Regions from separate parts of the Kitasatospora sp. NRRL B-11411 genome, predicted to be linked through region 1. Evidence: predicted binding sites of a transcription regulator. Region 1 holds the regulator's gene; the other holds the start of a gene.
The links. The regulator HrcA, encoded in region 1, represses chaperone genes, less so after heat shock. The targets are predictions, from matches to a motif close to TTNGCACTCNGNNNNNCNGAGTGCNAA.
Positions count from the first base shown of each region.

Region 2: the regulator HrcA is predicted to act here: its motif matches at 2,229-2,255, upstream of groES (co-chaperone GroES).

Region 1 covers NZ_JOGH01000010.1:130,289-133,989, forward strand. The annotation lists gene IH44_RS0107560 (16S rRNA (uracil(1498)-N(3))-methyltransferase) at 1-473, opposite strand, end outside; gene dnaJ (molecular chaperone DnaJ) at 591-1,730, opposite strand; gene hrcA (heat-inducible transcriptional repressor HrcA) at 1,812-2,885, opposite strand; gene htpX (zinc metalloprotease HtpX) at 3,188-3,701, shown strand, end outside.
Region 2 covers NZ_JOGH01000001.1:162,257-165,957, reverse strand. The annotation lists gene IH44_RS0100750 (polysaccharide deacetylase family protein) at 1-190, shown strand, start outside; gene IH44_RS0100745 (class I SAM-dependent methyltransferase) at 166-1,344, opposite strand; gene IH44_RS0100740 (hypothetical protein) at 1,375-1,698, opposite strand; gene IH44_RS0100735 (hypothetical protein) at 1,767-2,105, opposite strand; gene groES (co-chaperone GroES) at 2,399-2,704, shown strand; gene groL (chaperonin GroEL) at 2,819-3,701, shown strand, end outside.

The DNA.
Region 1 (3,701 bases):
GTGGTCACCGCGTCCCGGACCTCCGGGAAGCGCAGCCGCCGCGACTGCTTGCCGGCCTCGCGCGCGGTGGCCCGCCACTTGGCGAGCGCCTTGGCGCCGCGTTCGCCCTTCCACTGGGTGATGCAGCGGGCGGCGGCCCAGGGCACGATCGCGTCGATGCCGGCTTCGGTCATGGTCTCGACGGCGAGTTCGCCGCGGTCGCCCTTGGGCAGGGCCTGGACGACGGTGATCCGGGGCGCGGGGGCGGGTTCCTCGCGGACGGCGGTGACCAGCACGTCGAGGGCGTCCTTGCCGTGCAGCGCGGCGACGGTGCCGTCCGCGCCGCGGCCGCGGCCGTCGGCGAGGGTGAGCGCCTCGCCGGGCTCCAGGCGCTTGACGGCGACGGCGTGCCGGCCTTCGGGGCCGTCGAGGCGGACGGTGGCGCCGGGGGCGGTCCCGGTCAGGTCGTCGACGACGAACACGGGTGCGGTCATCGGTGCAGCGGTCCTCTCAGCAGGAGCCCGGCCGGAACCGGAGCCGTCAAAAAAGCCGGCCGGGAACGGCGGGGGCGCGCAGCCCCTGCACCGTTCCCGGCCCGGGTCGTTCGGGTCTCACCGGCCGTTGAAGGCGTCCTTCAGCCGGGAGAACAGGCCCTGCTGGCCGGGCGCGAACTGCCCGGAGGGACGCTCCTCGCCGCGCAGCATGGCGAGCCGGCGCAGCAGCTCCTCCTGCTCCGGGTCGAGCTTGGTGGGCGTCTGCACCTCGACGTGCACTATCAGGTCGCCCCGGCCGCCGCCGCGCAGGTGGGTGATGCCGCGGCCGTGCAGCGGGATCGACTGGCCGGACTGGGTGCCGGGCCGGATGTCGACCTCCTCCAGGCCGTCGAGGGTCTGCAGCGGCACCTGGGTGCCGAGCGAGGCGGCGGTCATCGGGATGGTGACGGTGCAGTGCAGGTCGTCGCCGCGCCGCTGGAAGGTCGGGTGGCTGGTCTCGGCGATCTCCACGTACAGGTCGCCGGCGGGGCCGCCGCCGGGGCCGACCTCGCCCTCGCCGGCCAGCTGGATCCGGGTGCCGTTGTCGACGCCGGCCGGGATCTTGACGGTGAGGGTGCGGCGGGCGCGGACCCGGCCGTCGCCGGCGCACTCCGGGCACGGGGTGGGGACGACGGTGCCGAAGCCCTGGCACTGCGGGCAGGGGCGGGAGGTCATGACCTGGCCCAGGAAGGACCGGGTGACCTGGGAGACCTCGCCCTTGCCGCGGCACATGTCGCAGGTCTGCGCGGAGGTGCCGGGCGCGGCGCCCTCGCCGTTGCAGGTGGTGCAGGTGACGGCGGTGTCGACCTGGAGTTCCTTGGTGGTGCCGAACGCGGCCTCCTCCAGGGTGATCTCCAGCCGGATCATGGCGTCCTGGCCGCGGCGGGTGCGCGAGCGCGGGCCGCGCTGGCCGGTCGCGGCGCCGAAGAAGGCGTCCATGATGTCGGAGAAGCCGAACCCGGCCGCGCCAGCGCCGAAGCCGCCCGCGCCGCCGCCGTTGGGCGACAGCGGGTCGCCGCCGAGGTCGTAGACCTGCCGCTTCTGCGGGTCGGAGAGGACCTCGTAGGCGGCGTTGATCTCCTTGAACCGCTCCTGCGTCTTCGGGTCCGGGTTCACGTCCGGGTGCAGTTCACGGGCGAGGCGCCGGAACGCCTTCTTGATCTCGTCCTGCCCCGCGTCGCGTCGGACGCCGAGTACCGCGTAGTAGTCCGTGGCCACCAAATGCTCCGGTTTGTTCCGCCTCTAGAAGTGCCTGCGACAGCACGCTGCTTGTTGCGCCGTTCCGCTGCGGCCGCCCCGCTACGACTCCGCCAGGATCTGGCCGACGTACCGTGCCACCGCGCGCACCGCCCCCATTGTGCCCGGGTAATCCATCCGGGTCGGACCGATCACTCCCAGCTTTGCCACGCTCTGGTCGCCCGAACCGTAACCGACCGAGACCACCGACGTGGAATTGAGCCCCTCGTAGGCGATCTCGTGGCCGATCCGGACCGTCATCGCCGAGTCCGCCGTCTCACCCAGCAGGCGCAACAGCACCACCTGCTCCTCCAGGGCCTCCAGGACCGGCCGGATGGTGAGCGGGAAATCATGGCCGAAACGCGTCAGGTTGGCGGTGCCCGCCAGCATGATCCGTTCCTCGTTCTGTTCGGCCAGCGCCTCGAACAGGACCGCCAGCACGGTGCTGACCGCGGGCCGGTCGGCGGGCTCGAAGCCGGCCGGCAGGTCCTCCAGGACGGTCGGCACCTCGGGCAGCCGGCAGCCGCCCGCCATCCCGTTGAGCTTGGCCCGCAGCTCCCCGAGCAGCGCCTCGCCGACCGGGGCCGGGCAGTCGACCATCCGCTGCTCGACCCGGCCGGTGTTGGTGATCAGCACCAGCATCAGCTTGGTCGGGGTGAGCGACACCAGTTCGATGTGCCGCACCGTGGAGCGGGTCAGCGACGGGTACTGGACCACCGCGACCTGCCGGGTCAGCTGGGCGAGCAGCCGCACCGTCCGGGCCACCACGTCGTCCAGGTCGACGGCGCCCTCCAGGAAGTGCCGGATCGCCCGGCGCTCGGGGGCGGTCATCGGCTTGACCTCGGCGAGCCGGTCGACGAACAGCCGGTAGCCCTTGTCGGTGGGGATCCGGCCCGCACTGGTGTGCGGCTGGTGGATGTACCCCTCCTCCTCCAGCGCGGACATGTCGTTGCGGACCGTGGCCGGGGAGACGCCGAGGTTGTGCCGCTCCACCAGGGCCTTGGACCCGACCGGCTCCTCGGTGCCCACGTAGTCCTGGACGATCGCCCGGAGCACCGCGAGGCGCCGCTCGTCGAGCGGTCGGACCGGCGGGCGCGTGTCGATCAGTCGGCCGTCGGGCTTGCCGTCCTCTGGCATGGGGCACGCACCTCCGTCGTCGTCCGTTGACCCGGTGTCTGACCCGGCCTGGCACTCAACTGGGCAGAGTGCCAGAACCGTACGTGCCAGTGTACGGCCCGGGCCTGACGGCAGGAACGGTCCACCCACGTGATCCTCGACCGAAGCGCCCGCGGCCCGCCCCGCGCGTGTCGCTTTCCCACCGAATTCCCATCGTTTCGGATGGTGCCCGCGGGGCCGCCCGGTGGCAGCATCGAAGGCGAGCGGGACGGACGGCCGCGGCGGCGCGGTCCGGACCGCGCGACGCACGAGGAGGAGCAGCGATGTCGGCGCCACAGCACTCCCGGTTCACCCCCGACCGCGGCCTGACCGGCCGGATGGTCACCACCATGTTCCTGATCGGGCTGGTCTACGTCGGCTTCACCGGCCTGCTGATCGTGCTGCTGCGCGGCGCCTGGCCGCTGGTGGTGCTGATCTCCGGCGGCCTGTTCGTCGCCCAGTTCTGGTTCTCCGACAAGATCACCGAGCGGGCGATGGGCGCCCACCAAGTCACCCCCGAGCAGTACCCGCAGCTGCACGGCGCGGTCGACCGGCTCTGCGCGCTGGCCGACATGCCCAAACCCCGGGTCGCGGTCGCCGACAACGACATGCCCAACGCCTTCGCCACCGGCCGCAACCCGCAGAACGCGGTGGTCTGCGTGACCACCGGCCTGCTGCGCCGGCTCGAACCGGAGGAACTGGAGGGCGTGCTGGCCCACGAGCTGTCGCACGTCGCGCACCGGGACGTCGCGGTGATGACGGTGGCCGGGTTCCTCGGCGTGCTGGCCGGCGCGATGA
Region 2 (3,701 bases), on a different contig from region 1:
CGACATGCAGTACCAGGCCGCCGACAAGAAGCTGAAGAACGGCGACATCATCCTCGCCCACTTCCGCGGCCCGTCCGAGCTCAAGGGCGAGACCATGACCCAGATGTTCGGCGAACTGCTCTCCCGGATCCAGGAACAGGGCTTCGCGGTCGCCCGCCTCGACGACTACATCGCCAAGCCGACCGGCTGACCCAGCATCATCACCGGGCCGGCCGCGGTGCGGGCCACGATCACCGTCACCGCGTTCGGCCCGGCCGGCTTCACCTGCCGCCGCAACTCCTCCGGGACGACCGACGCCCCGCGCTTCTTGACCACCAGGGTGCCGATCCGGCGCTCCTTCACCAACGCCTTCAACCGCTTCACCTGGAACGGCAGCACGTCGGTGAGCTCGTACGCCTGCGCGTACGGGGTCGGCCGCAGCTCGTCCGAGGTGACGTACGCGATCATCGGGTCGATCAGCCGCCCGCCCACCGCGGCCACCACCTCCGCCACCATCCGGCCCCGGATCACCGCCCCGTCCGGCTCGTACAGGTAGCGCCCCACCGGGCCCACCGGCGGGGCCGGCAGCGCGCCGCCGGACAGCGAGTGCGGGCCCGGCAGCAGCGTCGCCCGGTACGGCTCGGCGGCGTCCGTGCCGAACCACAGCACCGCCTCCTTCACCTCGCCCCGGTCCGAGACCCACTCCGCCTCGGCGCCCTCCGGCACCAGCTCGTGCGGGATGCCCGGCGCCACCTTCAGCGCGCCGAACGGGGCGCCGCGGGCCGCCTCCACCGCCCAGGACAGCGGCGGCGAGTACGCCTCGGGGTCGAACACCCGGCCGCGCGAGGTGCGCCGCGCCGGGTCGGTGAACACCGCGTCGAAGCCCGCCGTGTCGACCTCCGCGACGTCCGCCTGCCGGACCTCCACCAGGTCGGCCACGCCCAGCGCCGCCGCGTTCGCCCGGGCCACCTCGCAGGTCAGCCCGTCCCGGTCGACCGCCAGCACCGCGATCCCGGCCCGGGCCAGCGCGACGGCGTCCCCGCCGATCCCGCAGCACAGGTCGGCCAGCCGCCGCACCCCCAGCGCCGCGAACCGGCCCGCCCGCCACTCGGCGACCGACCGCCGGGTGGCCTGCTCCACCCCGTGCTGGGTGAAGTACATCGAAGCGGCGTCCGCCCCGAACTTCGCCTCCGCCCGCTGCCGCAGCCGGGCCTGCTCGAACGCCGCCCGCACCAGTTCCGCCGGGTACTCCCGCCGCAGCCTGGTCGCCAGCGCCAGCTCCCCGGCCGCCGTGAACCCCCGCAACTCGGCCAGCAGCGCCTGCCCCTGCTCGGTCAGCAGCGCCCGGAACGACTCGATCTCCACCGGGCCATTGTCCCCGCCCGGCGCCGGTGCTCAGAGCCCGACCACCGAGGACAGCGCCACCGCCAGCACCGGGCCCGCCGTCCACAGCGAGAGCGGCGCGATCCGGTACCCCCGCCGGGCGGTCAGCGCCGTCGCCAGCACCGGCACGGCCACCGCCAGCAGCAGGAGCAGCCCGCACACCGCCACCGCCGAGCCCGCCCCGTCGCCGGTCCCGTCCGGCTCGGACATCACGGCCAGGCCGAACACGCCCACCACGAACAGGTACGGGACCGCCATCAGCAGCGGCACCACCAGGGCCAGCAGCCACACCGCGTGGAACGCGTCCCGCCGCACGGACGGTCGAATCGTCGTCATGTGCCCAGCGTGGCAAGGGGATCGGCGCACCGCCTGAGTGCCGCTACTCAACCCGCGCGGGCCCGTGCTCAGCGCGGCGCCAGCGGCGAGAAGGCCAGCAGGACCCCCAGCGGCAGCCCCGCCAGCAGCGCCGCCGGTGCGAGCCGCAGGCCCAGGCGGCGCGACACCAGCACACCGGTCGCCAGCAGCACCGGTACGGCGCCCAGCAGGCCCAGGCCGCCCACCAGCAGGAAGCCCCCGACCAGCTGCCCCGGCAGGCCGAAGACCGACGGATCGGCCACGTACGCGTAGCTGAACCTCAGCATGGTCAGCAGTTGGGGGAACTGGGCCAGCGCCAGCACCTCCAGCGCCAGCAGCCACGTCGCGTGCAGCGCGTCCCGGCCGGCGGGGCGTCGAATCGTCGTCATGTGCCCATCCTGGCCGGGCCGTTGGTGTACCGCCTGAGTACCCGGGCTCAGCTCCGTCCGGCGCGGGTACCCGTTCCCGGGGGGCGTGCGGCGGGTGGCGGGCGCGAATCCGACACGACGTCGTTGGCACTCTGGTTGACTGAGTGCTAACGGCGTCCTAAGGTCGTTCCTGGCACTCCCCCCAGGGAGAGTGCTAACGCGATGAAGCGTGTCCGACCCCCGCGACGGCGGGCGCGCAGAAGTCGCCACCTACCTGTTAGACAACCCCGTAATCTCCGAAGGGGAGCTCGGACGTGACCACCAGCAGCAAGGTTGCCATCAAGCCGCTCGAGGACCGCATCGTGGTCCAGCCGCTCGACGCCGAGACCACCACCGCCTCCGGCCTGGTGATCCCGGACACCGCCAAGGAGAAGCCCCAGGAGGGCGTCGTCCTGGCCGTCGGCCCGGGCCGCTTCGAGGACGGCCAGCGTCTGCCGCTCGACGTCGCCGTCGGTGACATCGTCCTGTACTCGAAGTACGGCGGCACCGAGGTGAAGTACCAGGGCGAGGAGTACCTCGTCCTCTCGGCCCGCGACGTCCTCGCGATCATCGAGAAGTAAGACGTCCGCGCAGTAAGACGTCCCAGCCCGCCCCGGATCCGTGTCGCACCGACAGGGGCCCGGGGCGCGGTTGTTGCTCCACGTACGCAGACCTACCCCTGAGGAAACGGGACCATGGCGAAGACCCTGCAGTTCGACGAGGACGCCCGCCGCTCGCTGGAGCGCGGTGTCAACAAGCTGGCCGACACCGTCAAGGTGACCATCGGCCCCAAGGGCCGCAACGTCGTCATCGACAAGAAGTTCGGCGCCCCCACCATCACCAACGACGGTGTGACCATCGCCCGCGAGGTCGAGCTCGACGACCCGTACGAGAACCTCGGCGCGCAGCTGGTCAAGGAGGTCGCCACCAAGACCAACGACGTCGCGGGCGACGGCACCACCACCGCCACCGTGCTGGCCCAGGCCCTGGTCAACGAGGGCCTGCGCAACGTCGCCGCCGGCGCCGGCCCGGCCGCCCTGAAGAAGGGCATCGACAAGGCCGTCGCCGCCGTCTCCGAGCACCTGCTCTCGGTGGCCCGCGAGATCGAGGGCAAGGACGACATCGCCGCCGTCGCCTCCCTCTCCGCCCAGGACGCCCAGGTCGGCGAGCTGATCGCCGAGGCGATCGACAAGGTCGGCAAGGACGGTGTGATCACCGTCGAGGAGTCCAACACCTTCGGCGTCGAGCTCGAGTTCACCGAGGGCATGCAGTTCGACAAGGGCTACCTGTCGCCGTACTTCGTCACCGACGCGGAGCGCCAGGAAGCCGTCCTGGAGGACCCGTACGTCCTGATCAACCAGGGCAAGATCTCCTCCATCCAGGAGCTCCTGCCGCTGCTGGAGAAGGTCCTGCAGGCCGGCGGCTCCCGCCCGCTGCTGATCATCGCCGAGGACGTCGACGGCGAGGCCCTCTCCACCCTGGTGGTCAACAAGATCCGCGGCACCTTCAACGCGGTCGCGGTCAAGGCCCCCGGCTTCGGCGACCGCCGCAAGGCGATCCTCGGCGACATCGCCACCC